DNA from 3 places in the Desulfomicrobium salsuginis genome. Region 3 is predicted to be linked to each of the others. Evidence: predicted binding sites of a transcription regulator. Region 3 holds the regulator's gene; each other region holds the start of a gene.
The links. Region 3 encodes sigma-54, which starts transcription at its own class of promoters, with help from an activator protein. Its sites were predicted from a motif close to CTGGCACGGNNNNTGCTT; they were not measured.
Positions count from the first base shown of each region.

Region 1: ACYQ3G_RS06225 (ammonium transporter) is a predicted target of sigma-54. The motif match lies at 1,214-1,231, and genes of this name have one in related genera.
Region 2: ACYQ3G_RS06900 (BMP family protein) is a predicted target of sigma-54. The motif match lies at 4,518-4,535, and genes of this name have one in related genera.

Region 1 covers NZ_BAAHYA010000001.1:1,375,560-1,383,175, reverse strand. The annotation lists gene ACYQ3G_RS06225 (ammonium transporter) at 1-1,187, opposite strand, end outside; gene ACYQ3G_RS06220 (ammonium transporter) at 1,842-3,224, shown strand; gene ACYQ3G_RS06215 (P-II family nitrogen regulator) at 3,238-3,579, shown strand; gene ACYQ3G_RS06210 (radical SAM/SPASM family putative metalloenzyme maturase) at 3,632-4,930, opposite strand; gene ACYQ3G_RS06205 (aminotransferase-like domain-containing protein) at 4,988-6,418, opposite strand; gene ACYQ3G_RS06200 (AzlC family ABC transporter permease) at 7,095-7,616, shown strand, end outside.
Region 2 covers NZ_BAAHYA010000001.1:1,532,903-1,540,518, forward strand. The annotation lists gene ACYQ3G_RS06885 (ABC transporter permease) at 1-873, opposite strand, end outside; gene ACYQ3G_RS06890 (ABC transporter permease) at 875-1,924, opposite strand; gene ACYQ3G_RS06895 (ABC transporter ATP-binding protein) at 1,921-3,450, opposite strand; gene ACYQ3G_RS06900 (BMP family protein) at 3,490-4,473, opposite strand; gene ACYQ3G_RS06905 (glycoside hydrolase family 3 N-terminal domain-containing protein) at 4,912-6,057, shown strand; gene ACYQ3G_RS06910 (ethanolamine ammonia-lyase subunit EutB) at 6,054-7,421, shown strand; gene eutC (ethanolamine ammonia-lyase subunit EutC) at 7,418-7,616, shown strand, end outside.
Region 3 covers NZ_BAAHYA010000002.1:2,067,291-2,074,906, reverse strand. The annotation lists gene ACYQ3G_RS16375 (manganese-dependent inorganic pyrophosphatase) at 283-1,203, opposite strand; gene ACYQ3G_RS16370 (hypothetical protein) at 1,308-1,871, opposite strand; gene ACYQ3G_RS16365 (PTS sugar transporter subunit IIB) at 2,004-2,468, opposite strand; gene ACYQ3G_RS16360 (PTS sugar transporter subunit IIA) at 2,471-2,881, opposite strand; gene rapZ (RNase adapter RapZ) at 2,899-3,786, opposite strand; gene ACYQ3G_RS16350 (PTS sugar transporter subunit IIA) at 3,810-4,259, opposite strand; gene hpf (ribosome hibernation-promoting factor, HPF/YfiA family) at 4,264-4,806, opposite strand; gene rpoN (RNA polymerase factor sigma-54) at 4,873-6,303, opposite strand; gene lptB (LPS export ABC transporter ATP-binding protein) at 6,416-7,138, opposite strand; gene ACYQ3G_RS16330 (LptA/OstA family protein) at 7,135-7,616, opposite strand, start outside.

The sequences.
Region 1 (7,616 bases), on a different contig from region 3:
GCCACGTCCAGACCGGCTTCTTCCTCTTCCTCGGTCACGCGCAGCGACGTGATGGCGCTGACAATTTTCAGCAGAGCATAGGTCACGATGAAAGAAAAGGCCAAGGTCGCCACCACGGACACGAACTGAATCCAGAGCTGGCCGGGGTTGCCGTAGAAAAGGCCGTCTGCGCCGGCGGCGTTGACCGCCTTGGTGGCGAAGAGGCCCGTGGCCAGTGCGCCCCAGATGCCGCCGATGCCGTGAATGCCGACCACGTCGAGACTGTCGTCGAACCCGAAGCGGGATTTGAGGCTCACGCCAAAGTAGCAGAAGATGCCCGCGCCAAGGCCGATGAGCACCGAGGGGATGACGCCGACAAAACCGGCCGCCGGAGTGATGGCCACCAAACCGGCCACGGCGCCAGAGGCCGCGCCCAGGGTCGTGGGCTTGCCGTGAAGCTTCCACTCCACGAAGAGCCAGGCCAGCATGGCCGTGGCCGCCGCCATGTGCGTGGTCACGAAGGCGCTACCGGCCAGCTCGTTGGCGGCCAGGGCGCTGCCGGCGTTGAAGCCGAACCAGCCGAACCACAGCAGGGCCGTTCCGATCATGGTCATGGGCAGGTTGTGCGGCAGGAAGGAGCGCTTACCCCAGCCCTTGCGCTTGCCGATGACCAAGGCCGCGGCCAGGGCGGCGCTGGCGGAACTCATGTGCACGACGGCCCCGCCGGCGAAGTCCAGGGCGCCCATCTTGAACATCCAGCCCCCGCCCCAGACCCAGTGGCACAGCGGGGCGTACACGAACGTGCACCACAGGACGATGAAGATGAGGAAGGCCGAGAAGCGCATGCGCTCGGCAAAGGCGCCGGTGATGAGCGCCGGCGTGATGATGGCGAACATGCACTGGAAGATCATGAAGACCATGTGCGGCAGGTTGGTGGCAATGGACTCGTGAGGCTGCATGCCCACGCCGGACAGGGCCAGGAAGTCCAGCCCGCCGATGAGCCCGTTCAGGTCCGTGCCGAAGGACAGGGAATAGCCCCAGAACATCCAGACCAGAGAAATGACGCCGATGGCGGCGAAACTCTGCATCATGGTGCCAAGGGCGTTCTTGGAACGGGTCATGCCCGCATAGAACAGGGCCAGCCCGGGGGTCATGAACATGACCAGGGCGGAGCAAACGATTATAAAAGCGGTATCGGTCGGATTCACAAAGCACCTCCATTTTTGTCGATACTGAGCAAGGCCGATGCCAACGAAAAAACATATTCAATTACAGCATGATGCCGTTGCTCGGGCTGACCGCGGCCACACGAGAAGATACAATTTCGTGCAGCGATACACAGCAATTTTCCTTTTTTGCAAAACAAACTCCTGGACATGACATCAATCAATGTAACAATGCACATTTTCGTAGCCGAACACGAACTCAAAATTCGACAATACGCATTTCACGCGGGCAGAACACGGAGCGACAACTGCCCACACGAAATAGGGCACCTCGAAATCGTGAAATTCAGAAAGAACGAGTCGGAAAGCTGGAAGATAATGACGAAAGGACAAGCCAAATGTGAACAATTATGTAATACAAAAATGAAAATTTAAATAACATTCTGATCTTATGTAAATAATTATTCTAGACGAAAATGACGTGGCCTAAAATCGCCCAAGAACGAGCCGACAATTACGAATTAAACATTATTGTGAATTACGACTGAATAAACTGGCAATTTCATCGAAAAAAATAACAAATACCGCAGACAAGACCGAGCCAGTGCAAAAAATATCCATAAAAACAAGGAGATAAAAACCTGGCATCCTCCGTGCTTTGTGTGGGTATCAACACTCACCACCACGGAGGACATCATGTACGCGGCAACCAGACAAACATCGACCCTGCTCAGACCAAAAGTCTGGGCTATGACCCTACTCCTGGCAACCATTACCCCGACCCTGGCATTCGCCGAAGGCGAGGCCCTGTCCCAGTCCAACGCAAACCTGCTGTGGACTCTGGTGGCGGCCATCCTGGTCATGTTCATGCAGGCCGGATTCGCGCTGGTGGAGATGGGCTTCGCACGCGCCAAGAACGCCGGCAACATCCTGATGAAGAACCTGCTCGACTTTGCGGCCGGGCAGCCCGCCTTCTTCCTGCTTGGTTTTGGCCTGATGTTCGGGCAGGACATCGGCGGCTTCATCGGATCGAGCGGATTCTTCCTGGCCGGCAACGACCCGACCAGCGACGCGGGGATGTGGAACCTGACCTTCTGGTTTTTCCAGTCCGTGTTCGCGGCCACATCGGCGACCATCATCTCCGGCGGCATCGCCGAGCGCACGAAATTTTCAGCCTACATCATCGTCAGCGTCGTGGTCTCGGCCGTCATCTACCCCATCTCGGGGCACTGGGCCTGGGGCTCCCTGTGGGGCGCGGGCGAGCTCGGCAAGGGCTGGCTTGAAACCATGGGCTTCATCGACTTCGCCGGCTCCACCGTGGTCCACTCGGTTGGCGGCTGGATGGCCCTGGCAGGCGCTCTGGTCCTCGGCCCGCGCATCGGCAAGTACTCCCCCGACGGCAAGGCCAAGGCCATCCCCGGCCACAACATCCCCATGGCCGGCCTGGGCGTGTTCATCCTCTGGTTCGGCTGGTTCGGCTTCAACCCCGGCAGCACCACGGCCGTCAACGGCGCCATCGGCTACATCGCGGTCAACACCAGCCTGGCCGGTTGCATGGGCACTCTAGGCGCCATGATCTACGCGTGGATCAAGCACGGCAAGCCTGACACCTCCATGGCCCTGAACGGCGCCCTGGCCGGGCTGGTGGCCATCACCGCCGGCTGCTACGAAGTCTCCCCCGTCGGATCGCTGGTCATCGGCTTCCTGGCTGGCATCCTGGTCGTCGTGTCCCTGGAATTCATCGACCAGGTCCTGAAGATCGACGACCCGGTCGGCGCATCGTCCGTGCACGGCGTGTGCGGCATGTTCGGCACGATCATGGTCGGCTTCTTCGCGGCCCCCGGCTACGGCTCAAGCATCGGCCTGCTCTACGGCGGCGGCACGGACCTCATCGTCACCCAGATCATCGGCGCGGCGGCGGTCTTCGCCTGGGCGTTCGGCGCAGGCCTGATCCTCTTCTACCTCCTGAAAGTGACCATCGGCATCCGCGTCACGCAGGAAGAGGAACTCAAAGGCCTGGATATCACCGAACACGGCATGGAATCCTACAACGGCTTCCAGATCTTCACCAACGAATAAGGGAGAAACGACCATGAAACTCGTCATCGCATACATCCGGCCCGAGTGCCTGAACGCGGTCAAGCAAGAGCTGTATTCCAGGAAGATCTACAACATGTCCGTGACCAACGTGCTCGGCAGCGGCCGCCAGAAGGGCTTCACCGAAACCTACCGCGGCGTGGTCATGGAAGTGAACCTGCTGAAGAAGGTCCGCCTGGAGATCGGCGTCAACGACGACTTCGCCGAACAGGCCGTGGAAGCCATCAACGCGGGCGCCCGCACCGGCAAGGAAGGGGACGGCGTGATCTTCGTCCTCGAATGCGGCGCCGCCATCCGCATCCGCACCCAGGAGACGGGCCCGGCCGCCATGGGCTAGATCACCATCCGGCATACCAATGAAAAAGGGGAGGCCCAAGACCTCCCCTTTTTCATTGCAGGCAGGCGAAGCCCCCGCCGGACCAGGGGCAGATGCCGCAGGGCACGGTCTGCCCGTAGCAATCCTTCTCGAACGGTCCCGGAAAGCCCTGCACGTGGTCGCACGGGGCCACGCTGCAATCGCCGCAGCGGGCAAATTCCTCTTTGCGGGCCTCGTCGCGAAAACGCGCGAACGCCTCCCCATTCCAAACCGCCACGGGGTCGTCCTGCGGGACCGATCCGAATCGGCGCTGCCGCACGCGGATCTCCTGTCCGGCGGGCCAGGCCGAATAGCTGTGCCAGAGAAAATAGCACGGAGCCAGGGCCCCGTCGCAGGCCACGAACATGCTCGGCTCGCTGACGAAGGGACACTCGCGCGGCTCGCGGGCCGCAATCTCCGGCAGATCCAGACGCACGCCCCTCTCCCGGGCCACCTCGGCTGCGCGGGCAAAGGATGCACGCACCCGCTCCATCCTGTCGAAATCAACGCGCATGACATTGGGCAGACTGAACTGCAGCCCCCGGCGCAGGGCTTCCTCCTTCATGGCCAGGATGATGTCCACCTGGCGCTGCTGCTGCGGCGTGCGGAAGACGGCATAGAAGGCCTGGTACGAATGCGAGACGTCAAGCCCTTCGGCATCGAAGGTTTTTTCCCATTCGCGGTAAAAATCCAGGCACCGCTGGGAAACGGAAACGTAAAGGCTCTGGTCCGCATCGGCCGCGTTGTAGGGCAGGACATGGGAGACGATGACAAATTCGGCAGCGCGATCGGCGCACCAGGCCACCATGTCCGGCAGCGCCGCATGGGTCTGGGCGTTGACCACGGTCTGGGCGCCCAGGGACAGGGGGCGGGAGCCCGGACGCACGGCGGCTTCGTGCATCATGTCGAAAGCGCGGGCCACGCGGCCAAGCTCCGAACCGGCCCTGAAGCGCCCGAGTTCGTCAGGGTCCGGCGAGTCCACGGAAAAGCAGATGCGGTCGAGTCCTGCGCCCATGAGTCGGTCGGCCAGAAGCGGCGTCAGCAGCATCCCGTTGGACTGGAATCCAATGGAACAATCCTGCGGCACCCTGGCCCTGGCGAAGGCGATGAACGACGCCAGTTCCGGGTGGAGCATGGATTCGCCCACGCCGTTCAGGTTCAGTGTATCGAGATGCGGAAAAACCGGGGTCAGGGCCGCGAAAGCCCGACGATCCATGAGGGCGTCGGCGCACTCCCAGCCGGTGGAGTGCTTGACGCACATGGCGCAGCGCAAATTGCACAGGGTGGCAAGCTCCACGTAGAGCTTGCGGGGGGCGGATAACGTCGGTTGCATGGGAGCTTCATTGAACACCGCCGGGGCAGCGTCAATAGCCCAAAATGACACAGAGGCTCACGCGCCGCCGGACACCATCCCATGCACCAGCCCTCCAAGCCGCTCGATCCCGCGGGCCACCTCCTCGGACCACGGGTTGCCGCAGTTGAGGCGCACGTGGCCGGCGAAGCGGTCCTGGGTGGCGAAGATGGTGCCCGGCGCGATGCCGATGCCCTCCTCCCGGGCCCGGTACATGAGTTCGACGGAGTCCACGCCGCGCGGCAACTCGACCCACAGCACGCCGCCGCCCTCGGGCCTGGCCACGCGGGTGCCTTCAGGGAAGGTGCGGCCCACGTGCAGCTGCATGGCCTGGGTCTGCTCGCGCAGGGTCCGGCGCAAGGCGCGCAGGTGGCGGTCGTAGCGACCCTCGCGCAGGTAGGCGGCCACGGTCTCCTGGGTCACGGTGGCCGAGCAGACGTTGGTCGTGGCCTTGACCTCGTAGGCCTCGCGGTAGAAGCGGCCGGGCATGATCCAGCCGATGCGGTAGCCCGGGCACAGCGTCTTGGAAAAGGACGAGCACAGGACCACGAGCCCGTCCTGGTCGTACATCTTGAAAACCGAGGGGCGGGTCGGCCCGAAGTGCAGGTCCCCGGCCACGTCGTCCTCGATGAGGGGAATGCCGCGAGCCGCCAGGAGCCTGACAATCTCGGCCTTGGCATCGTCGGGGGTCAGGGAACCGTCGGGGTTGTTGAAATTGGGCGTGAAGATGCAGGCCCGGATGTCGAAGCGCCCCAGGGCCCGCTCCACGTCGGCGGGCTGCACGCCGTGGCGGGGGTGCGACGGGATCTCGATGGAACGCACGCCCTGGTTCTCCAGGAGCTGCTGGAAGCAGAAGTAGGACGGAGCCTGGATGAGCACGTTGTCGCCGGGCCGGACCAGGCTGCGCACGGCCACATGCAGGGCCTCCAGGGCGCCGCAGGTGATGATGATCTCCTCGGGCCGCACGTCCAGGCCGGCCTGGGCCGCGCGCAGGGACAGCTGGCGGCGCAGCTCCGGGCTGCCCTCCACGGGCAGGTAGGCCACCTGCCGCTTGGGATCCTCCCGCGACAGCCGCGCCGCGACCTTGGCCAACTCGCGGTACGGCAGCAACTCCTCGGACGGGCAGTTGATGCCCAGGGGCAGAAGTTCCCGGTCGCCCACGGTCTCCAGCACCGAGGATATGAGCTCGCTGCGGTTGATGGTGTGGGGCCGCAGCACGGGCCGCGGCGGCCGCGGGGTGGGGGGAAGCTCCTGCACGTCGCGGCGCACGAAGAACCCGGACCGCGGCCGCGACTCGATGACCCCCTTGCGCTCCAGCTCGGCGTAGGCCTGCAGCACCGTGCTGACGGCCACCCGGCTGCGCAGGCTGACATGACGCAACGAGGGCAGCCGCGCCCCCGGCCCGAGGGTGCCCGAGGCGATCTGCTGCATGAGGTTCTGTTCGATCTGACGGTACCTGAAATCTTCCATGGCCGTGTCCTCGTGAGTGACTCGCTTTCTGCCTCCGACGAGGCCGTCTTTCAGCGCAGTGTCCGAATCTTTGGAATAGAAAATCGTTGACGAGATTCAATCAAAGGCATGGATTCCCGCCTTCGCGGGAATGACACCGATTCAGTGCCTTAAGCCACCCCCTGAGCGGAAAAAATACAACATGGCGCCCTGCTTGGACGTCATTCCCGCGAAGGCGGGAATCCATGGCCCTTGCCATCCAGCCGACATCAGGAGCCACGGTCATTCCCGCGAAGGCGGGAATCCATGCCTTTCCATCTTCCCTTCCACCCACCTTGCCGCAGGGTTTGGCTGGTGTCGGGGGCGGCGGCCCGTCGGCTGTCCGACCGAGCCAGGCATCGTTTGACGAACCATTGCTCACCGGACGAAGCTCCGGCGCGTGGACGTGCACGCAATGGTTCGTCTCTACGAGGCCGGCGAGGGAGTTCCGACGGGCCGCCGCCCCCGACACCAGCCAAACCCCCGCTCGATCCCGCGCCCAAGCGCCTCTTCTCTTCATCTCATCTATCCGCTTCTTCGCTTCCCTGCACGTCTCTCAGCCGATCCACCCCCAATCTGTTATGGTCGAAATTTATGCAAACTGTATCTGTACCGCAAACAGTTTTTGGCTAGGTTGGAGCCAAGAGGATAATCGATTATGAACAGCGCCACCCTTTCCACCACCGAACCCGCCGAATCCCCCCTGGCTTCGGCCTTCCGGCAGGCCCTGCCCATCATCCTGGGCTACGTGCCCGTGGGCTTCGCCTACGGCGTGCTGGCCCAGAAATCCGGCCTCTCGGGTCTGAACACCATTCTCATGAGCGTCCTGGTCTTCGCCGGCTCGGCCCAGCTCATCGCCGTAGGCCTCTTCGCCTCAGGCGCCGCGCCCCTGGCCGTGGTGGCCACGACCTTCGTCGTCAACCTGCGCCACCTGCTCATGTCCGCGGCCCTGGCCCCGTTCCTGCGCGCCTGGAGCAAGACCCGCCTGGCCCTCTTCGCCTACCAGATGACGGACGAGACCTTCGCCCTGCACGCGAACCGCTTCGCCAAGGGCGAGACCGGACCGGCCGAAACGTACGGCATCAACGTCATCGCCCAGAGCGCCTGGGTTGGCGGCACGGTCCTGGGGCTGGCGGCCAGCACCCTCATCACCGACATCCGGCCCATCGGCCTGGACTAC
Region 2 (7,616 bases), on a different contig from region 3:
GAGGGCCAGGATGGAGCAGAGGTAGGGGAGCATGAGGTAGAATTGGTATGGGATGGCGGAGATGGATTGCTGTTGGACGCGCATCTGGATGGCGTCGAAGGCGGCGAAGAGGAGCGTGCCGAGGAGCGCCTTGCCGGGTTTCCAGGAGGAGAAGACGACAAGCGCGATGCAGATCCAGCCGCGTCCGTTGACCATGCCGATGTAGAAGGCGTCGAAGGCGGCGAGCGTCAGGAACGCGCCGCCCACGGCCATGAGTGCGGAACCGGCCATGACCGCGCCGGTGCGTAAGGCCAGGACCGAGAGGCCTTGGGCCTCGGCGGCCAGCGGGTTTTCGCCGACCATGCGCAGGGCCAGGCCCAGGGGGGTGCGCAGCAGGACGTAGGCGGTGACGGCGACGAGGATGAAGGCCGTGAGCGTGAGGGCGGTCTGGCTGAAGAGGACCGGGCCGATGAAGGGCAGGGTGGAGAGCACGGGGATGTCCAGCGGCGCGAAGGGGACGATCTTGGGCGGCGTGGTGACCTGCGGCAGGATCATGCGGAAGGCGAAGGAGCTGAGGCTTGCGCCGAGCATGGTGATGCCCAGGCCCGTGACGTGCTGGGACAGACCCAGATGCACGGTGAAGACGGCGTGCAGGAGCCCGAGGGCCGCACCGACGCAGGCGGCGAAGAGCACGCCGCCCCAGAGGGTGCCGCCGAGGTAGACCCAGGTCCAGCCGGACATGCAGCCCGCGGCCATAATGCCCTCGATGCCGAGGTTCAGGACCCCGGCCCGCTCGCAGATCAGTTCGCCCATGGTGCCGAAGATGAGCGGGGTGGCCATGCGAACGGTGGCCAGCCAGAACCCGGTTTCGAAGACGAGGGAGAGGATGTCCATGTTATCTCCAGCGGATGCGGTAGCGGGTCAGGAACATGGCCAAAAGGACCGTGAGCAGGCTCACGGCCGTGGTCACGTCGGCGATGTAGTTGGAGATGGCGATGGCGCGGCTCATGGAGTCGGCCCCGATGTAGATGATCGCGATGAAGGCGGCCGAGAGGACCACGCCCAGGGGGTGCAGGGCGGCCAGCATGGCCACGACGATGCCGGAATAGCCGAAGCCGGGGGACAGATCGAGGGTCAGGTAGCCTTTGACGCCGCACAGTTCGCTGACCCCGGCCATGGCAGCGAGGCCGCCGCTCAGGAGCGCGGTGCGGATGATGGTGGCCCCTACGGGCATCCCGGCGAAGGTGCTGGCTTTCAGGCTTGCACCGACTGCGCGGATCTCGAAACCCCAGACCGTGAATCGCATCATCCACCAGATGAGGATGGCGCAGGCCAGGGCCAGGACGAAGCCCAGGTGCAGGCTCGACTTGGGCACGAGCACGGGCAGCATGGCGCTGTTGACGACGGGCGCGGCCTGGGGCCAGCCCATGGCCATGGGGTCCTTCCAGGGGCCGAAGACCAGCCAGTTGACGACCAGCAGGACCACGAAGTTGAGGAGCAGGGTGGTGACCACCTCGTCGGCCTTGAGCCGCGTCTTGAGCCAGGTCGGGATGAGCAGGAAGAGCCCTCCGGCCAGGGCGCCGGTCAGGAAGAGGAAGGGGATCATGAGCCACGCGGGCAGGTCGATCATGCCGGTGCCGAGCCAGGTGGCCATGCAGGCCCCGACGTAGAACTGGCCTTCACCACCGATGTTCCAGAGTTTGGCCCGGAAGGCCACGGCCGCGGCCAGGCCGGTGAAGATCAGCGGCGTGGCGCGGGTCAGGGTCTCGGTCAGGGCGAAGGTCGAGCCCAGGGCGCCCTTGAGGAGCAGGCCCCAGGCCGAGAGGGGCGAGGCTCCGGCCCAGAGGATGAGCCCGGAGCAGATCGCCATGGCGGCGACGACGGCCAACAGCGGCGCGCCGACCTGCCAGCCGAAGGCCACGGATTCGCGCGGTTCGAGCCTCATGCCGCACCTCGGTGGTCGAAAGTCTGACCGCTCATCATCAGGCCGAGCCGGGCCCGGTCCACGGTGGCCGTGTCCTCGGGCGCGGACAGGTGGCCCTGGTACATGACCTGGATGCGGTCCGAAAGCTGGAAGAGCTCGTCCAGGTCCTCGGAGATGAGGACCACTCCGGCCCCGCGCCGGGCCGCGTCCAGGAGGTGCTGGTGCACGGCGGCCGTGGCCCCGACGTCGAGGCCCCAGGTCGGCTGGTTGGCCAGGATCAGGTGCGGGCCCTGGGACAGGACGCGGGCCAGGATGAGCTTCTGCATGTTGCCGCCCGAGAGTTTGCGCACCGGCGCGTCCGGTCCTGCGCAGCGGATGTCGAAGACGTCCATGAGCTGCGCGGCGCGGGAGGCCAGGGCCTTGAAGTTGAGCATGCCGCGCCGGGAAAAGCCGGGCAGGCGGTAGATTTCCGTGGACAGGTTCTCCATGACCGTCATGTCCGCCACCAGCCCCGTGCCGGTGCGGTCGTCCGGCACGCGGCCGACGCCTGCGCGGATCATGGCCGCCGGGGTGAGGCGCGTCACGGTCTGGCCGCGCAGGACGACATGGCCGCCGGTCGGAGCGACGAGGCCGGACAGCAGGTCCGCCAGCAGGGCCTGGCCGTTGCCGGACACGCCGGCGATGCCGAGGATTTCGTGGGCGCGCACCGAAAGGGTCAGTTCGTCGAGATCAACTCCGCGATCCGGGCAGCCGGTGCGGACGCGGTCCAGCACGAGGACCTCCTCGCCGGGCGGGTGCGGGATGCGCGTGGCCTGGGGGATGTTGGCGCCGACCATGGCCTTGGCCAGGTCTTCGGCGGAGGTGGCTTTGGTCGACGTTTCCAGCACCACGCGGCCGTGGCGCAGGACCACGCAGCGGTCGCTGGCGGCCATGACCTCGCGCAGCTTGTGGGTGATGAAGATGACGGACAGGCCCTGGCTGACCAGTTCGCGCAGGGTGGCGAAGAGGTGGTCGCTCTCCTGGGGGGTGAGCACGGCCGTGGGCTCGTCGAGGATGAGGATGCGAGCGTCGCGGTACAGGACCTTGAGGATTTCGACGCGCTGCCGTTCGCCCACGGACAGGCCGCGCACCATCGCGTGCGGGTTCACGTGCAGACGGAAGCGTTCCATGAGCGAGCCCAGCTTGGCCAGAGCGCGGGCCGAGTTGCGCCGGAACCCCCACAGGGGCTCGGTGCCGAGCATGATGTTCTCGAGCACGGTCATGTTCCCGGCCAGGGTGAAATGCTGGTGGACCATACCCACTCCGGCCGCGAGCGCTGCCCTGGGTGAACCCGGCGGCAGGGGGCTGCCCTGCACTTCCACCGTTCCCGCGTCTGCGACGTAGTGGCCGAAGAGGATGGACATGAGCGTGGTCTTGCCCGCCCCGTTTTCGCCCAGCAGGGCCAGCATCTCGCCGGCGTCCAGGGTCAGGGAGATGTCGTCGTTGGCCGCGAGGGGGCCGAAATGCTTGGTGATGCCGCGAAGCCGCAGCACGGGTGTGTTGGACATGGTGAAAAAAAGGGGCCGGAGTGTGCCGGCCCCTTGGGATCAGAAGGTGGATTTGGGTTCGTTGTCGTTGATCTCGACGACCAGCTTGCCGGCCTTGATGGCGGCTTCGGCCTCGGCGACCTTGACCTTGACGTCTGCCGGGATCTTGTCCTCGAACTCGTAGAAGGGGGCCAGGGACGCGCCGCCCTTGGCCATCATGGTCCACTCGCGATAGTCCTCGGCGGCGAAGGTGCCGGCCTTGACCCGTTCGATGGCGTGGTTCAGGGCCGATTCCATGTGCCACAGGGCCGAGGTCACGACCACGTCCTTGCCGTTTTCCTGCTTGTTCATGTCGTTGACGTTGCCGAAGGCGATGATGCCCTTCTCGCGCGCCGCGTCGACCACGCCGGAGCGCTCGGCATAGAGCACGTCCACGCCGGCCTCGACCTGGGCGTAGGCGAATTCCTTGGCTTTCGGCGGATCATACCAGGAGCCGATGAAGGACACCTTGAACTGCACGGCCGGGTTGATCGCCTTGGCGCCGGCCATGAAGGCGTTGAAGAGACGGTTGACCTCGCCGATGGGGTAGCCGCCGACCATGCCGATCTTGTTCGTCTTGGTCATGGCCCCGGCGATCATGCCCATGAGGTAGCAGGGCTCGTGGATATAATTGTCGAACACGGCCAGGTTCGTGCCATCGGGCCCGAATGTGTCGCCCATGAGATAGGCCACGTTCGGGTAGTCCTTGGCCACCTTGCGCACGTCGCGGGAGATGCCGAAGGCCTCGCCGACGACGAGTTGCACGCCTGCTTCGGAGTATTCGCGCAGGACGCGGATGTAGTCGGTGTTGGAGACCTTTTCGCTCCAGACGTAGTCTATCTCTCCAGCCTCCTGGGCCTTCAGGAGCGCCTTGTGCAGGGTCGCGTCCCATTTCTGCTGGATGGGCTGGGTGTAGATGCCGGCGACCTTGATCTTGGCGGCCATGGCCGTGGAGCCGAGGAGAAGGGTCACGCCGAGCATGACCAGAAGCAGGGTGCGTTTCATGGGTTCCTCTCGTTTCATGGTTGATACAATGGGCCGGGTCTGAAAAGCAGCAAGCGTGCCAGCCGGCGCCTGCAGTCGCGGGGCGCGGAACGTGCGGCCCATCTGCGTGGCGGACCGGGCTTTGCGTCATAAGGCTGATGCCCAATTGGACCAATTTTGTCCATAAAAAAAGGGTATTGGCATTGCGTTCATTGGCGGTCGGGGCGCCCCGGGCGGTGAACCAGGAGCGCCGGGCGAAGCGGGGACAGGGGCAAGATGGCCTGATGCTTGACTCAATTTGTAAAAAAGCTGTCTCGGGAGATGACTCAAATGAAAAATTCGGCCTTCCCGGATGACTCCGGAGCCGCCTCTTGCATGGGACGGGTTCGGGCACGTAACGGAGAGAAACGGCAGCGGGGTTTTCCCGCCCCTTCCGAACAGCCCAACCCGGGGAAACTCATGATCAGAATTGTCCTTTGCGCAGTCGTCGTCTTTGTTCTGCAGACCTCCGCCCTCGCCGCCGGCGGGGGGCGTCCCGAACTTCGTGCAATGCTCGGCCAGATGCTGCTGGTCGGTTTCCGGGGCGCGGAGCTGGCCGACGACGCCCCCATCCTGCGGGACATCCGTCAGCACGACCTGGGCGGAGTCATTCTTTTCAACCGCGACGTGCAGCTGAAGACGGCCGGGCGCAACATCCAAAGCCCTGCACAGGTCCGCGCCCTGACCGCCGCGCTGCAGGCAGCGGCCCGGACCCCGCTCTTCATCGCTGTGGATCAGGAAGGCGGCAGGGTGCGCCGCCTGCGCGAAGAGGCGGGCTTCCCGTTTAGCCCGTCGGCCAGGGCCATGGGGCAGGGGGCGCCGGATGAGACGCGGCAGGAGGGCGAACGCACCGGGCGGCTGCTGGCGGGTCTGGGCATCAACCTCGATTTCGCGCCCGTGGCCGACGTGGACGTGAACCCGGCCAGCCCGGCCATCGGGGCCCTGGAGCGCAGTTTTTCCGCGGCCCCGGAAACCGTCGCGGCCCATGCCGGGGCGTTCAGCCGGGGCCTCCTGTCCCAAGGCGTCCTGCCCTGCCTCAAGCATTTTCCGGGGCACGGCAGCGCTATGGTCGACTCCCACCTCGGACTGACGGACATCTCGCGGACCTGGAGCCCCGCGGAACTGATCCCCTACGAGCGGCTGATCCCGCTTGGGGCCAGTCCTCTCATCATGTGCGGGCATCTTTTCCTGGGGCGCTTCGACGCGGACCACCCGGCCACGCTGTCTCCCGCCGTGCTGACGGGGCTCCTGCGCGAGCGTCTGGCTTTCACGGGCGTCATCGTCTCCGACGACATGCAGATGCGGGCAATCACGGCGCATTACGGGTTGGAGGAAGCCGTGCTGCGAGCTGTGGAGGCCGGGGTGGACATCCTGGTTTTCGGCAACAACCTGGACTACGACCCGGACGTCGTGCCCAAGGCCGTCGACATTCTGGTCCGCGGCGTGGACAGCGGGCGGCTGACGCGCGAGCGCATCGAGGCCTCCTACGACAGGATCCGCAAGGCCAAGGCGCTCCTTGCGGCGCCGCAAGGGGCGACAATCGGATTGGCGGGAGACCGGTCATGAGCCGCGCGCATCGGACCCTGAAGGAGTTGCTGGCCAAGGCTTCGTCCCTGCGTTCGGGCGACTTCCTGGCCGGGGTTGCGGCCGCCACGGAAGAGGAGCGCGTGCTGGCGCAGATGGAGCTGGCGGGCGTGCCGCTGGCGCGGTTCCTGGAGGAGCACGTCGTCCCCTACGAGGACGACGAAGTCACCCGGCTCATCATCGACACGCATGACAAGGACGCCTTCGCCCCGGTCCGCAGCCTGACCGTGGGTGAGTTCCGCGACTGGCTGCTGACCGACGCGGTCGACGGCGAGGTTCTGGTCCGTCTTGCCCCCGGCGTGACACCGGAGATGGCCGCGGCCGTGTCCAAGCTCATGCGCCTGCAGGATCTGGTTCTGGTGGCCTCCAAGTGCCGGGTCACGACCCGCTTTCGCAACACCATCGGGCTGCCCGGCACCTTCTCGGTCCGGTTGCAGCCCAACCACCCGACCGACGATCTGCGGGGCATCGCCGCCTCGACCCTGGACGGGCTGTGCTACGGCTGCGGCGACGCGGTCATCGGCGTCAACCCGGCCACGGACAGCCTGGACAACATCCGCCGCATCCTGGACATGCTGGACGGGCTCATTTCCAAATACGCCATCCCGACCCAGAGCTGCGTGCTGACCCACGTGACCACGACCATGGAGGCCGTCGAGGCCGGCGCGCCTGTGGACCTGTGCTTCCAGTCCATCGCCGGGACGCAAGGAGCCAACGCGAGCTTCGGCGTGTCCCTGTCCCTGCTGCAGGAGGCTCTCGAAGCGACCCGGTCCCTGTCGCGCGGCACGGTGGGCGACAACATCATGTATTTCGAGACCGGCCAGGGCAGTGCCCTCTCGGCCGGGGCGCACCACGGCGTGGATCAGCAGACCCTGGAGGCCAGGGCCTACGCCGTGGCCCGCAGGTTCGAGCCGCTGCTGGTCAACACGGTGGTCGGGTTCATCGGGCCCGAGTACCTGCTGAACGGCAAGCAGATCGCCCGCGCCGGGCTGGAGGACCATTTCTGCGGCAAGCTCCTGGGCCTGCCCATGGGCGTGGACGTCTGTTACACCAACCACGCCGAGGCCGACCAGGACGACATGGACGCGCTGCTGACCCTGCTGGGCGCGGCGTGCTGCACCTTCGTCATGGGCGTGCCCGGTGCCGACGACATCATGCTCAACTACCAGTCCACCTCCTTTCACGACGCGGCCTACCTGCGAAAACTCCTCGGCCGCAGGCCCGCGCCGGAGTTCGCGGCCTGGCTGGAGTCGTCGGGGGTGATGGACGGGAGCGGGCGGCTTAAGCCCATCGAAAAGGGCAACCGACTGCTGGGTCTGCCGGACGGCGTAAGGGGGGAATCATGAAGAAAGGGACCGATGCGCCCGTCACGGTCAGCCGGGACCCCTGGGGCGAACTGCGGCGCTTCACCGCGGCCCGCATCGCCGTGGGCCGCAGCGGGTCGAGCCTGCCCCTGGCGGAGAGCCTGGCCTTCAAGCTGGATCACGCGCGGGCGCGGGACGCGGTGCACGCGCCATTTCGCCGGTCCGAGCTGGCCGGCC
Region 3 (7,616 bases):
TCGGGCTTTCGGGTCATGTCAAACTTCACGCCCTGTCTACGTGTCATTCCCGCGAAGGCGGGAATCCATCTTGCTTCCCATGCAATCAAATGCATGGATTCCCGCCTTCGCGGGAATGACGCATAGGTACGCGGTTCTCTCTTCATCATCTGCGTCGCCGCGCATGAACGCCCTGCGGCCGCGCCTTACTGCGGTTTCTTGCGGCAGGCACGTGCGCTCGAACGAAAAAAAGCCCGCCCAGGCGAACCTGGACGGGCTTCTTCATTTCGAAGCGGTCGCGGCTTAGGCGAAGACCTTCTCGAACTTGGGCACGACGTCCTTTTTGCGGGACATGACCTTGGGCAGCCAGGCCTTTCCGTCCACGGGCTTGGCGCCGAAGGCCTTCTCGACCACGGAGGCGTCGTCGGAGGCGATCAGGATCTCGGAGCCTTCCTTCATGATGTCGGTCAGCAGCAGGAACACGGAGTGGTTGCCCTTCTCGGCCTTCAGCTTGGCGATGTCGGCGGCCAGGTCGCCCTTGACGGCGTCGAGGATGGACAGGTCGACGACTTCCAACTGGCCGATGCCGACCTTGGTGCCGTTCATGTTGAAGTCCTTGTAGTCGCGCAGGACCAGCTCGCGGGCCGGGGTGCCTTCAACGGCGGATTTGACCTTGAACATTTCCATGCCCAGGGCGGCCAGGTCGGCGATGCCGGCGATCTTGCCCAGTTCGGCAGCGGCTTCCTTGTCGGCCGGGGTGCAGGTCGGGGACTTGAAGATGACGGTGTCGCTCAGGATGGCGCACAGCATGATGCCGGCGATGTTCTTGGGGATCTCGACGCCGAAGTACTTGTACATGGCGGTGATGACGGTGGCGGTGCAGCCCACGGGCCAGATCCAGCACTCGAGCGGGCTGGAAGTGGTCAGGTCGCCCAGCTTATGGTGGTCGACGATGCCCAGGACTTCAGCCTGCTTGATGTCGTCGGGGAGCTGAGCCAGATCGGAGGTGTCGACCAGGAAAACCTTTTCGCCGGCAAAGGCGGTCTTCACGGCAGGAGCGGCAACACCGAACTTTTCCAGGATGAACTTGGTCTCGGGGGGAAGCTCGCCCTGGGCGGCCGGGGTGCAGGCCACGCCCAGCTTGCTCTTCAGGTCGGCCAGCGCGATAGCGCTGCAGATGGTGTCGGAATCAGGATTCTTGTGACCGAAAACATAAACGGACATGGTATTCCTCCTACAAGGGTTTATTGACCAACAATAAGTTTGTGCCAAATATCACAATTATTCGCGGCTGCCAAGAGAGAACATTGTGAAGATATTGTCAAGGGTCAGAGCGTAAGTAGAACGCCGAGCACGAGGCTCGCGCCGGCCAGAGCGTAAGCCCGGGGCAGGCGCAGCGCCAGGACGGCCCCGGCGCAGGCCCCGATCCAGAGCATGGACCACGTGGGCTGAGGCCCCCCGGCCACCCAGGGGGCGACCAGTTTGACGATTGCCAGCAGGGCCGCGGTGCAGGACAGGTAGAGGGCGAAACCCAGGGCGAACATCTCGCCCAGGGCTTGGAAGACAAGGCGGTCCGGCGTATAGGGTTGGTTCATGCCGCGTCTGTTCCAGATGATGAGCCTGTTGTAGCTCAGGTTCTGGCGTTTGCGGTAGCGTTGTTCCACCCAGGCGCCCAGGTAGGCCAGGGGGAGGGAGAGAATCAGAATGAGGGCCGAGAGGCGCATGTCCGCCTCGGGCACGCAGGCCAGGGCGCCCAGGGTGGCGGTCAGGGCCAGCAGGCCGTGGGGCGGGATGAAGGTGCCGGCCGGGAAGAGGTCGAGCCACAGGAGTTCGAAGAAGATTCCGGCGCTCAGGGCCGGCTGCAGCCTGAAGGTCAGGAGCGCCCAGAGCATGGCGGCGAAGAGGGGGCGGTGGACGAAGCCCAGGTCAAGGGCGAAGCGGGTCAGCCAGAGCAGGGCAAAAAAAAACCACCTCCGGCCAGAATGGTGAAGTCGTGCAGGGTGATCATGACGGTTCCGGGTGGTTCATAGGTTGACCTTTGGCGTGGCCGTGGGCACGCAGCGAAAGTCGATTTCCACGTCGTGGTCCGCGAAATACTTGAGGCAGTTGCGGTCGTCAGGCCCCAGGGCGATATGTTCGCAGACCTGCTCCTTGCCCGGCCCGTAGTGCAGATTGCCGATGTTGACCTGGGAGAAGGACAGCCCTGCCATGTGCGCGGACCTTGCGTCGGCGCAGGTCGAAAACAGCACCATGACGTGCTGTGAGGCGTTCCCCTTGAAGACGCGTCGCAGCACGTCGGGCGTTTCGGCCACGGTGCAGCAGACGAAGGACACGTCGCTCGGGACAGCCAGGCTCATGATTTCCTGCCTGAGCGCGTCGGAGGCCAGGTCGTCGTTGGCCACCACCAGGGTCTTGGCCCTGATGTGCGGCAGCCAGGCCTCGATGACCTGACCGTGGACCAGTCGGTTGTCGATGCGGAACCAGAGCACGTCTAGGCCTCGCCGATCTTGCGGGTCAGCACCTCGCCCGCGAGCACGATGCCCTGGATGCCTGCGTTTTTGGCATTCTGGGCCAACTGTGTCAGCTCCTGGTCGCGCATGCCGAGGATGCGCAGCAGCATGGGCAGGTTGACGCCGGTCAGGACGTCGACCTTGCCGGGCTGGAGCAGGGACAGGCTGATGTTGGACGGCGTGCCGCCGAACATGTCGGTCAGGATGATCACGCCTTCGCCCGTCTCCATCCGTTTGACGGCGCTTTTCAGGTCCGTCAGCAGGGTGGCCATGTCCACCGCGCCTTCCACCGCCAGGTGGGCGCATTGTTCCTGCGGCCCCAGGATGGTCTGGGCAGCCTCCAGCAGATGCTGGCCGAACTGGCCATGGGTCACCAGAATCACTCCAACCATTCTTCCTCCAGAAAGCGTTATCCGAGACTGAAATGTCGATGCTCCACCGAGACGGTGTACCCGCACGCCCTCAGGTGGGCAAGCACGGCTTCGGTCACGGCCACGGAGCGGTGGCGTCCGCCGGTACAGCCGAAGGCCATGGTCAGGCGGTAGCGCCCTTCCCTGGCGTAGAGGGGCACGGTGAAGTCGAGGAACTCCAAGAGCCTCTTCAGGTACTCCCGGCCGGGTTCGCCGTCCAGGACGTAGCGGGCGATGGCTTCATCCTGTCCGGACAGGGGACGCAGGTCCTCGACGAAATAGGGGTTTGGCAGGAAACGCAGGTCCATGACCGCGTCGGCCTCGGCCGGGGCCCCGTACTTGAAGCCGAAGGAGATGAGGTGCACGCGCATGCCCTGGCTCTGGCTGGCGATGCTGGCCCACTTGTCCTGGATGACGCGGCGCAGGTCGTGGACCGAGTAGTGGGACGTGTCGACGACCAGGTCGGCCTGGTTGCGGATGGGCTCCAGAATCTCCCGCTCCCGGTCCAGGGCGGCTTCCAGGCCCAGGTTGCCCGTGGCCAGGGGGTGGGGCCGGCGCGTGGTGGCGTAGCGGCGCAGCAGAACCTGGTCCGAGGAGTCCGTGAAGAGGATGGTCGGGCGCACCGACAGCTTCTCCATGTCCTGCAGCACTTCACGCCACTGCCCGGCGAAGTCGGGCTGGCGCAGGTCCATGCCCATGGCCAGGCCCGGGTAGTCCTTGGACGGGGACGAGAAGAACAGCTCGATCAGGGCCGGAGCCATGCGGGCCGGCAGGCCGTCCACGCAGAAGAAGCCCATGTCCTCGAAGACACGCAGGGCCGTGCTCTTGCCCGAGCCCGACATGCCCGAGACGATGACGACGTTTTTGAGTTCGCTGCGCTTCTCCATGTGTGACGTGCCCTGCGCGGTTTTCAGACGGACTGCAGCAGCCGCCACAGGCTTTCGCCGTCGGCGGCGTCGGAAAAAGCCTGACGGAAGCCGGTGTCCTTGAGCAGGCGCGAGATTGTGGCCAGGATCTTCAGGTGCAGGCCCACCACGTTGGAAGGGGCCAAGACCGTGAAAAAGATGGTGGCCGGCTTGTGGTCCAGGCTGGCGAAATCGACGCCCTCGCGGCTGCGGCCCACGATGACCATGACCTGGCCGAGGCTGTCCAGCTTCCCGTGGGGGATGGCGATGCCGTCGCCGATGCCCGTGGTGCCGAGCAGCTCACGGTCCATGAGCACCTGGGCCACGCGATTGGCGTCCACGCCGGGAAATTTGGCCGGAAGCGACGAAACGAGTTCGGCCAGGACCTCCTTCTTGGTCCTGGCCGAAAGGTCGGGAATGATCAGGTCCTTGTCCAGATATTCGGCAAGCTTCATGCCCTTATACCCCAGGGTCGATGAGGCCGAAGTCGCCGGTCTTGCGGCGGTAGATGACATTGACGCGTTCGTTCTCGGCGTTCAGGAAGACGAGGAACTCGTTCTCCGTCTTGCCGAGCTGCATGGCGGCCTCTTCGACGACCATGGGTTTGGGCTCGAAGTGGTCGGTCTGCTGGATGCTCTGTCTGCGCTTGCCCGTGGTGTCCTCGTCGAAGCTGATGACGTCCATGCGCACGGTCTCGCCGCCGGCCTTGCGCTTGCTCTTGTCCTTGTCGCGGATCTTGCGCATCTGGGCTTCGAGCTTGTCCCACACCATGTCCACGGTGGAGTACATGTCCTCGCTGTCCTCGCGGGCGGAGATGTGCACGTTCTTGCCGGTCAGGACGACGTCGGCGATATGGCGGAATTTCTCGACTTCGAGGTTGACCTGCAGTTCGGCGTCAGGGGTGCCGGCCATGAATTTGCCGAGCTTGCCGAAACGGTCCTTGGCGTACTTGCGCAGGTGGTCGGAAGGGTCGAAGTTCTTGAAGTTGAAGACTATCCTCATGGAATCCTCCTCGTCAGTTGAGGGTCAACCCCGCGTCTTCCCCGAAGGGCGGCGCGGGGTGGGATATCAAAACACCTGCTTGCGCTTGGATGACGACTCGATGCCCAGAACGGCGCGGTATTTTGCCACCGTGCGGCGGGCGATGTTCACATCCAGCGTTTCCTTCAGCACCGCTGCGATTTTCTCGTCGCTGTAGGGGTGCTTGGGGTCTTCCTCGCTGACCATCTTCTTGATGATGGCCTTGACGGATTCGGAGCCCACCTGGGTGCCGTCGTCCATCTCCAGCGCGGAATTGAAGAAAAATTTCAGTTCGAAGATGCCGTGCGGTGTGGCCACGTACTTGCTCGTGGTGATGCGACTGACCGTGGATTCGTGCATCTCGATGTCGTCGGCCACGTCCTTGAGGATCAGGGGCTTGAGCTTGGTCACTCCGTGCTCGAAGAAGGCCCGCTGAAACCGCACGATGCTCTCGACCACCTTATACAAGGTTCTCTGCCTTTGGTGCAAGCTCTTCATGAGCCACATGGCCGAGCGCATCTTGTCGTGTAAGTACTCCCGGTCCGGGCCCTTCACGGCCAGGCTCGTGTCTTCCATGTAGTAGGGGCTGAGCTGCAGCTTGGGCAGGCCGTCGTCATTCATGACGATGACGAAATCGCCTTCGTACTCGTAGACGAAGACGTCGGGGCTGACGAAGACGGTGTTGTCGCTGCCGTAGCTCGCTCCGGGCATGGGGTCCAGGGTCTGGATGATGTCCAGGTAGGCCTTCAGGTCCTCCATCTGGATCTTGAACTTGCGCAGGAGCGGCTTGTAGCGGCGCTTCTCGATGTCCTCCAGATGCTCGTCGACCAGGGAGATGAGGATGGGGTCGTCCTGGCCCAGGACCTCCAGCTGGATGAGCAGGCACTCCTTGGGGGAACGGGCGGCTACGCCCACGGGGTCGAAGCGCTGCAGGCGGTGCAGGACGGACTTGACCAGGGCCAGGGGCGAAAGGGTCTCGGAGGCGATCTCCTCGGCGCTGGTCGTCAGGTAGCCCAGGGAGTCCAGATTGCCGATGATGGCCTCGCCGATGGCCTCTTCCTCTTCGGTGATGTTGGAGAGGCAGAGCTGCCACAGGAGATGCCCTTCCAGGGATGGCTTGCCCGAGAGCCTGGCCTCGTAGGACATCATCTCTTCGAGGGCCTCGGTCTCCTTGAACTGCACCTGCTTGGTCGTGCTCGAAAAGTCGCCGAGGTAGTTCTCCCAGTCGGCGTTGCGCATGAGTTCGGCGTCGTCGAAGGACACGTCGGCCCGCTGCTCGGCGGGCGGGGCCTGGGCTTCGACCTCCTCGGAGAGTTCCCGCGGCGCTTCCTCAAGCATCGGATTTTCCAGCAGTTCCTGCTGAACGGCTTCGAGGAGCTCGAATCGGGAGAGCTGAAGCAGCTTGATGGCCTGCTGCAGCTGCGGGGTCATGACCAGCTGCTGCGTCAGCTTGAGGTTCTGTCGAAGTTCAAGGCCCATAGTGTCTCTGTCGTCTACGCGTAAAATGCAGTGTTGTCGTCGGCGGATTCATCCAGCAAAGACTTTGCCACAGAAGGCAGGTCGTGGCAATCCTTGGGAAATCGGCACGCCGCTAAAGGCTGAAACCCTCGCCGAGATAGACCTTGCGCGCCCCGGGGTCGGCGACGATTTCGTCGGGGCTGCCGCTCAGGATGATGCGGCCGTCATACACCAGGTAGGCGCGGTCGCAGATCTGCAGGGTCTCGCGCACGTTGTGGTCGGAGATGAGCACGCCGATGCCCTTGGCCTTGAGGCCCTCGATGATGGTCTGGATGTCGTCCACGGCCAGGGGGTCGATGCCGGCGAAGGGTTCGTCCAGCAGGATGAACTTCGGGTCGCGGATCAGGGCGCGGGCGATTTCGAGCCTGCGCCGCTCGCCGCCGGACAGGTAGGCCGCCTGCTGGTCCTGCAGGCGGGTGATGCCGAGTTCGTCCAGGAGCCTGTCGGCCGTGCGTTTCTGTTCCTCGGCCGTGCGGCCGGAGTATTCCAGGATGAGCTGCAGGTTCTGGCGCACGGTCAGCTTGCGGAAGATGGAGCTTTCCTGGGGCAGGTAGCTCATGCCCAGGCGGGCGCGCTTGTGCAGGGGCCAGCGGGTGATGTCCACGCCGTCCAGGGTGACCTCCCCGCGCGTGGGCGAGACGATGCCGGCGAGCATGTAGAAGGTCGTGGTCTTGCCGGCGCCGTTGGGGCCGAGCACGCCGACGACCTCGCCCTGGCGCACGTCGAGGTCGATGTCGCGGACAACGTCGCGGGCGCCGTAGCGTTTGGCCAGCTGGCGGCCGGACAGGATCGTCACGGCTTGAGCTCCTTGGTGTCGGCCGGGGTGTTGAAGATGGCCTCGACCCGCTGCTTGCCGCCCAGGACTTCGCTGCGGTTCTCCCGCATGTAGAGCTTGATGACCTCGCCCTGGATCTTGTTGGCGCCTTCCATGAGCACGGGGTCGCCTTCGAGGGTCAGGATCTCCGTGGCCGTTTCGTATGTGGCCTTGGCGCAGGTGCCGGAGCGTCCCTTGTCGGCCTTCAGGCGGACATTGCCCTGGGAGACGATTTTCTTGATGGAGCTTTGCTGGTCCATGGCGGTCTGGGTGGAGTTGCCTCCGCCCTGCTTTTTGTCGAGGAACACGGTCAGGGTGTCGGACCACATCTCGACGTCCTGGCGGATGACGTGCACCGACCCGGAAAAGAGCACCTGGTCGCCTTTTTGGGTGTAGGTCATGGTGTCGGACGTGATCTTGACCGGCACGGTCTGCTCCGCCGCCCACAGGGGGGCGGCCC